DNA from 3 places in the Mesorhizobium bavaricum genome. Region 3 is predicted to be linked to each of the others. Evidence: predicted binding sites of a transcription regulator. Region 3 holds the regulator's gene; each other region holds the start of a gene.
What was found. The regulator PhoB, encoded in region 3, activates phosphate uptake and scavenging genes when phosphate is short. The targets are predictions, from matches to a motif close to TGTCATNNANCTGTCAT.
Positions count from the first base shown of each region.

Region 1: phnC (phosphonate ABC transporter ATP-binding protein) is a predicted target of PhoB. The motif match lies at 987-1,003, and genes of this name have one in related genera.
Region 2: AC1RZR_RS26100 (RNA degradosome polyphosphate kinase) is a predicted target of PhoB. The motif match lies at 1,093-1,109, and genes of this name have one in related genera.

Region 1 covers NZ_CM165566.1:2,049,586-2,051,781, reverse strand. The annotation lists gene AC1RZR_RS09995 (DapH/DapD/GlmU-related protein) at 1-546, shown strand, start outside; gene AC1RZR_RS09990 (hypothetical protein) at 621-938, shown strand; gene phnC (phosphonate ABC transporter ATP-binding protein) at 1,072-1,920, shown strand; gene phnD (phosphonate ABC transporter substrate-binding protein) at 2,012-2,196, shown strand, end outside.
Region 2 covers NZ_CM165566.1:5,324,393-5,326,588, reverse strand. The annotation lists gene AC1RZR_RS26110 (FAD-dependent monooxygenase) at 1-765, opposite strand, end outside; gene AC1RZR_RS26105 (zinc-finger domain-containing protein) at 785-1,030, opposite strand; gene AC1RZR_RS26100 (RNA degradosome polyphosphate kinase) at 1,176-2,196, shown strand, end outside.
Region 3 covers NZ_CM165566.1:1,740,347-1,742,542, forward strand. The annotation lists gene phoU (phosphate signaling complex protein PhoU) at 1-595, shown strand, start outside; gene phoB (phosphate regulon transcriptional regulator PhoB) at 615-1,304, shown strand; gene AC1RZR_RS08540 (ROK family protein) at 1,317-2,196, opposite strand, start outside.

The sequences.
Region 1 (2,196 bases), 310 kb from region 3:
TGGACCGAGATCGCCGACCGCAGCCGGGTTTCCGAAAGCACCCTCGGTGACTATTCCTACATGATGCAGGACTGCGCCGTCTGGTGCGCGACGATCGGCAAGTTTTCCAACATTGCAGCAAGCGTGCGCATCAACGCCACCAACCACCCGACATGGCGGCCGACGCTGCACCATTTCACCTATCGCGCTTCAGACTATTGGGACGACGCCGAGCACGAGAGCGAGTTCTTCGCCCAGCGCCGCGCCAAGCGCGTCACCATCGGCCACGACACCTGGCTCGGCCACGGCTCGACCATCCTGCCCGGCGTCACCGTCGGCGATGGTGCCGCGGTCGGTGCCGGGGCCGTCGTGTCGAAGGATGTTGCGCCCTACACCGTCGTCGGCGGCGTGCCGGCCAGACCGATCCGCGAGCGCTTCGACCGCCGCACCGCGGAACGCTACCAGGCGCTCGCCTGGTGGGACTGGGACCATGCCAAGCTGCGGACAGCGCTAGATGATTTCCGGGAACTGTCGGCCGAGGCCTTTCTGGAAAAATATGGCGGATAAGCCATCACATCATTGTCATGGGTGAGCCTGTTTCATATCCCTGACACATCGCCGGGGCAGGACGCGCCATCAAGGTGATCGAGATCGTGCCGACCGGCCTCACCGTTGCCGGCGCAACGGACGACGACGTGCGCATCATGCGCGCCTGGCGCGATGCACTGGCAGTGCCGTTGGGTTGCCGCCACCCCGACCACGACAGCTATGTCTTCCACATCACCTTCGCCTATCAGATCCAGCGTCTTGCGGATGACAGGGCAGCAGCATGGCAGGACCTGTTCGATGACTCTCTCGCGCTTTTCGAGCAGCAGGCCTCCGTGATCGAGATCCGGGCTCCGGCCTTCTGCAGCTTCAAGGACATGGAGCATTTCGAGGAATTGCTGGTGCTCGGCTGATCGACGGCAACAGGCGCCTGACGCAGCGCCTGTAGGCGGTAACAAAACTGACATCAATCCGACACCGCAGGTTCATGGCGCTGCGCTAGCCAAGGCTGACAGACCTTCAACCGCGACTGGACTGGAAACCATCATGTCAGCCACGCTCGAAATCCGCGGCGTCACCCGACGATTTGGCAAGAACACTGCCGTAAGCGACATCAACATCTCGATCCCGCAGGGTGAGATGGTCGGCATTATCGGCCGTTCGGGTGCTGGCAAGTCGACCCTTCTACGCATGATCAACCGTCTCATCGATCCCAGCCAGGGGTCGATTTTTTTTGACGGCGCCGAGGTCTCCCAATTGCGCGGTTCACCGCTGCGGCGCTGGCAGCGCGATTGCGCCATGATCTTCCAACAGTTCAACCTGGTGCCGCGCCTCGACGTGCTGACCAATGTGCTGCTCGGCAAGCTGAACCACCGTTCGACCCTCACCAATATGTTCGGAATGTTCTCCCGCGCCGAATGCGCCGAGGCAGTCGCCGCACTGGAGCGGCTCGACATCGCCCGCACCGCATTGCAGCCCGCCGGCACCTTGTCGGGTGGCCAGCAACAGCGCGTCGCCATTGCTCGCGCCATGATGCAGCAGCCCAAGGTGATCCTCGCCGACGAGCCGATCGCCTCGCTCGACCCGCTCAATGCCAAGGTGGTGATGGATTCACTGCAGGACATCAATCTGCGCGAAGGCATCACCGTCGTCACCAATCTTCACACGCTGGACACCGCCCGCACCTACTGCAACCGCATTATTGGCATGGCTGCCGGCAAGGTCGTCTTCGACGGCACGCCGGAAGAGCTCAACCGCGAGGCCGTGCGTCTCGTCTATGGCGCCGACAGCAATGGCGGCGAAATCTCCGAGGCCATCACCTCGACCAGCGTTGCCTTCAAGCAAAAGATCGCCGCATCCGCCGGACCGCTCGAGCCCGCTTTCCCGGGATATTGAGAGCGGCCTGGATCGCCAGCCCGCGTCAAGGGCACCTGTCAAAATTACGAACGCTGCCGGCGCGGGGCTGGAACCTACAGGAGAGATATCCATGTTCAGGAAGAAGGTTTTCAGCGCCGTTTCGGTGCTCGCCATGGCGACCAGCATGGCTCACGCCGCCGATATGAAGGAATTCCGCGTCGGCATTCTCGGCGGTGAAAACGAGACCGACCGGCTGCGCAACTACCAGTGCCTCGCCGACCATCTGAAGGCCGAATTCGGCTTCGAAAAGGTCTC
Region 2 (2,196 bases), 3.2 Mb from region 3:
CCAGCCCTCGGCAATTCGTTCGCCCTTGGTGAAGGCGGCAAGATTGAAGGCAGCGCCTTTGCTGACGGGATAGGCGACCATGTGGAAGCCGGGATGCAGGAAGGTGGTGACGCAATTGATGGCACCGATCGCGGCAAAGGCTTGTCCGGCAGCGCTGTCGGCCGGAATGGTGGCCCGCCAGGCCAGCTCGCCCGAAAAGTGACTTCTCGGCGAGGCCGCCCCTTTGGTTGTGTCGATAAGCCCGCGCAGCGATGACCAAACGCCATCGGCGCCGACCAGCAGCAAGCCCCCGGCCTCGACTGTTTCGCCAGCCATCTCGGCAGCCACGGTGACACCATGGATGCCTTTGGCAATGCTGCTGACCTGCGCGCCGGTGGTCAGAAGAATGTTCGGCATCTCGGCAACGCGTGCGGTCAGGGCGCTCTGCAGGTCGGCCCTGTGGGCGACGAGATAGGGTGCCTGCCAACGGGCTTCGGCGGCTTGTCCGAGCGGCACACGTGCCAGTTCGCGCAACGTTGCGGCGTCCTTCAGTACCACGGCTTCCGGCCGTACCGCTGCCGGCAGCAGTCGGTCGAGCACCCCAAGCTGGCGAAGGATGCGTGTTGCATTGGGAGAAAGCTGGATGCCGGCGCCGGCCGCTTCCAGGCGCTGCGCCTGTTCGAACACCTGCACAAGGTAGCCGCGTTCGGCGAAAGCAACGGCAGCGGTTAGCCCGGCAACGCCGGCCCCGGCGATAACGACTTGCCGGGACCGCGTGTCGTCCATTGGGCTTGTCGCGAAAGAATCAGGCAGCCTGGTCGATGTAGGTGCAGCCGGCCGGCAGCGTTTCCGTCGCCTTCAGCTTTGGCGAATAGCGGTAGAGCGTCGAGCAATAGGGGCAGACTTTATCATTGTCGTCGCCCATGTCGAGAAACACGTGCGGATGGTCGAAAGGCGGGTTGGCGCCCGTGCACATGAATTCCTTGACGCCGATGTCGATTGCCGGGTGGCCCGCATCGTTCTGAAAATGGGGAATGGAACCGCCTGCCATCGTCGTCTCCTTAATGCAGTCTCTCTGCATCTGGATCATAACCGGTCTCTTTGCAAGTTCGATGAAATCAAACTGTCGCAAAAGCCTGTCAGAGGATAAGTTAAGCCGGTTAACCGGCGAGCGGTTGCGGGGAAGAACGGGAATCATGAACGAACTGAAGCCGGTGCAGAGCGAATTCGTGAATATCGAGGTGGTTCGCCCGGAGGGCGGCAACCCGGATCGCTTTGTCAACCGGGAGTTTTCCTGGCTGCAGTTCAACCGGCGCGTTCTCGAGGAATCGCTGAATCTCAATCATCCGCTGCTCGAGCGCGTCCGCTTCCTGTCGATCTCGGCAGCTAATCTGGACGAGTTCTTCATGGTCCGCGTCGCCGGTCTTGCTGGCCAGGTGCGCGAGGGTATCACGCTGAAGAGCCCCGACGGCCGAACCCCCGAACAGCAGCTCGAACAGCTGCTGCGGGAGGTCGAGCGGCTGCAGGAAGACCAACAGAAGAGCCTTTCGGCGCTCACCGTGCTGCTCAACAAGGAGGGCATCGAGAGCATCACCCGCGATGCGCTGACCAAGGACGAAAAGGTCTGGCTGGAAGACCATTTTCAGGAGCAGGTGTTTCCGGTGCTCACCCCGCTGTCGATCGACCCGGCACATCCGTTCCCGTTCATTCCCAATCTCGGCTTCTCGATGGCGCTGCAATTGCGCCATCGTAAGAACGGCGAGGAGATGAGCGCGCTGCTGCGCCTGCCGGTGGCGCTGAAGCGCTTCATCCGTCTGCCGGATCGCAAGCACCATGTCCGCTTCATCCCGCTGGAAGAGGCGGTCGGCCTCTATATCGGCAAGCTGTTTCCCGGCTACGAGGTCAAGGGCTCCGGCACATTCCGCATCATCCGTGACAGTGATATCGAGGTCGAGGAGGAATCCGAGGATCTGGTGCGCCTGTTCGAGACAGCGCTGAAGCGCCGCCGCCGCGGTTCGGTGATCCGCATCGAATTCGACAGACTGATGCCTGGCGAATTGCGTGAGTTCGTTGCCGGCGAACTTGGCGTGTCGTCGAGCCGCATCAGCGTCCTGACCGGGCCGCTGGCGCTCAGCCAGATTTCCGAGGTCGTCGCCGTCCCCCGCGACGACCTCAAATTCACACCTTACAATCCGCGCTTCCCCGAGCGCATCCGCG
Region 3 (2,196 bases):
GCTGAATTCCGACAACGCGCTGGCACAGCGCGTTGTTTCAGACGACGCGATCATGGACGCGCGCCAGCGCGAGCTCGATGACCGCGCCATCACGCTGATCGCCAAGCGGCAGCCGATGGCCGACGATCTGCGCCATGTCGTCGGTTCGATCCGCATGGCCGGCGATCTCGAACGCATTGGCGACCTTGCCAAGAACATCGCCAAGCGCGTCGGCACCGTCGGCCTCAGCGTCACGCCGCGCGACCTGTCGCATTCCATTGACGGAATGGCGCAGCTGGTGCTGATCCAGGTGCAGGGTGTCATCGAGGAATATGCGGCGCGCGACGCCGCGGCCCTGGCGAAACTGCGCGCAGACGACGAGCGCATCGACGTCAAATACACCTCCGTGTTCCGCGAACTCCTGACCTACATGATGGAAGACCCGCGCAACATCACCGCCTGCACGCATCTTCTGTTCTGCGCCAAGAACCTCGAGCGGATCGGCGATCACGTCACCAACATCGCGGAGAATGCGTATTATGTTCTGACCGGTACGCAGTTGCCCGCCAATCGTCCGAAGCAGGACGAGACGACAATGTCCGCGCCGGCGGCATGATGACAGGGGTGACCAGTCGATGATCGCGCCACGCATCATGGTGGTGGAGGACGAAGAGCCGCTGGGCGTGCTGCTCCGCTACAATCTGGAGTCCGAGGGTTACCAGGTCGAGGTGGTGACGCGCGGCGACGAGGCCGAAATCCGGCTGCAGGAGAACGTCCCCGACCTTCTGGTGCTCGACTGGATGGTGCCGGCGGTTTCCGGCATCGAACTCTGCCGCCGGCTAAGAATGCGTCCCGAGACCGAGCGGCTGCCGATCATCATGCTGACCGCGCGCGGCGAGGAAAGCGATCGTGTGCGCGGCCTCTCGACCGGCGCCGACGATTATCTGGTCAAGCCGTTCTCGACCCCCGAATTCATGGCCAGGGTCAAGGCGCTGCTGCGCCGCGCCAAGCCGGAAGTGCTGTCCAGCGTGCTCAAGGTCGGCGACATCGTGCTCGATCGTGAATCGCACCGGGTCTATCGCAAGAAGAGCGAGATCCGGCTCGGACCAACCGAGTTCCGCCTGCTCGAGTTCATGATGCGTCATCCCGGTCGGGTGTTTTCGCGCAGCCAGCTGCTAGACAATGTCTGGGGCGAGACGATCTACATCGACGAGCGCACGGTGGACGTGCATGTCGGCCGGCTGCGCAAGGCGGTCAACAATGGCCGCATGCCCGACGTCATCCGTACCATTCGTGGGGCGGGATACGCGATCAGGGAAGATTGACTCCCGTCTGATTCACGCGACGTTCTTGCCGACGATGCCGGATCTTGTGTGAGTGCCAAGCGCGAAAATTTCCTGGTCGACGAAGGTCAGTGCGCGCATGGCGCAGCCTTCGCGGATCAGTGGCAGTTCGTTCGGCTCGGTGTCGAAGGAAATCGATTTCGAGTGCTGGCCGCCTGCGGTCTGGGCAATCGCCTCGCGCAATGCCGGCTCGATCAGGTCGAAGGCCGCGGCGCTGACACCGACCATGGCGACCGGCGCCGGATCGATCAGCGCGAAGAGGCTGCCGAGACCGTAGCCGAGCGCTTCGCCGGCCTTGCGATAGGCCTCGCGCTCGGGTCCATCGCTTTCGCGGGCCGCGGTCGCCAGGGCGCGCATATCGGCGTCGCTGACATCGGCGACTGGTTCTGCGTCCTCACTCATCTGCCTTGCGTTGCGCCAGATGGCGTAGTTGCCGGCATAGGCCTCGACGCAGCCGCGCCGGCCGCAGCGGCACAGCGCGCCGTTCGGCCGATGGATCATGTGGCCGAACTCGCCGCCCGATGAATGGGTACCGGTGAACAGTTCGCCCTTCAGCACCAGGCCCATGCCGATGCCGTGCGACAAAAGGATGGCGATGAAGTCGTCGCGGTAGCGATCAGGGTCGCGCCAGCGCAGCGCCACCGCCATCATGTTGCAGTCGTTCTCCATGGTGGCGGGAATGCCGAACTCGTCCTCGAGTATGTCGGCGAAGGCGATATCGGTGTGCGGCGTGATCGGCGACCACAACATGGCGCGGGCACGCGTGTCGGTGATGCCCTGGATCGCCAGCGCGATGCGGGCGACATTGCGGACGTCGAGATCGGGATCTTCGAGGCGGCGCCGCACGATGGCGACGCATTCGCCGACCAGCGCG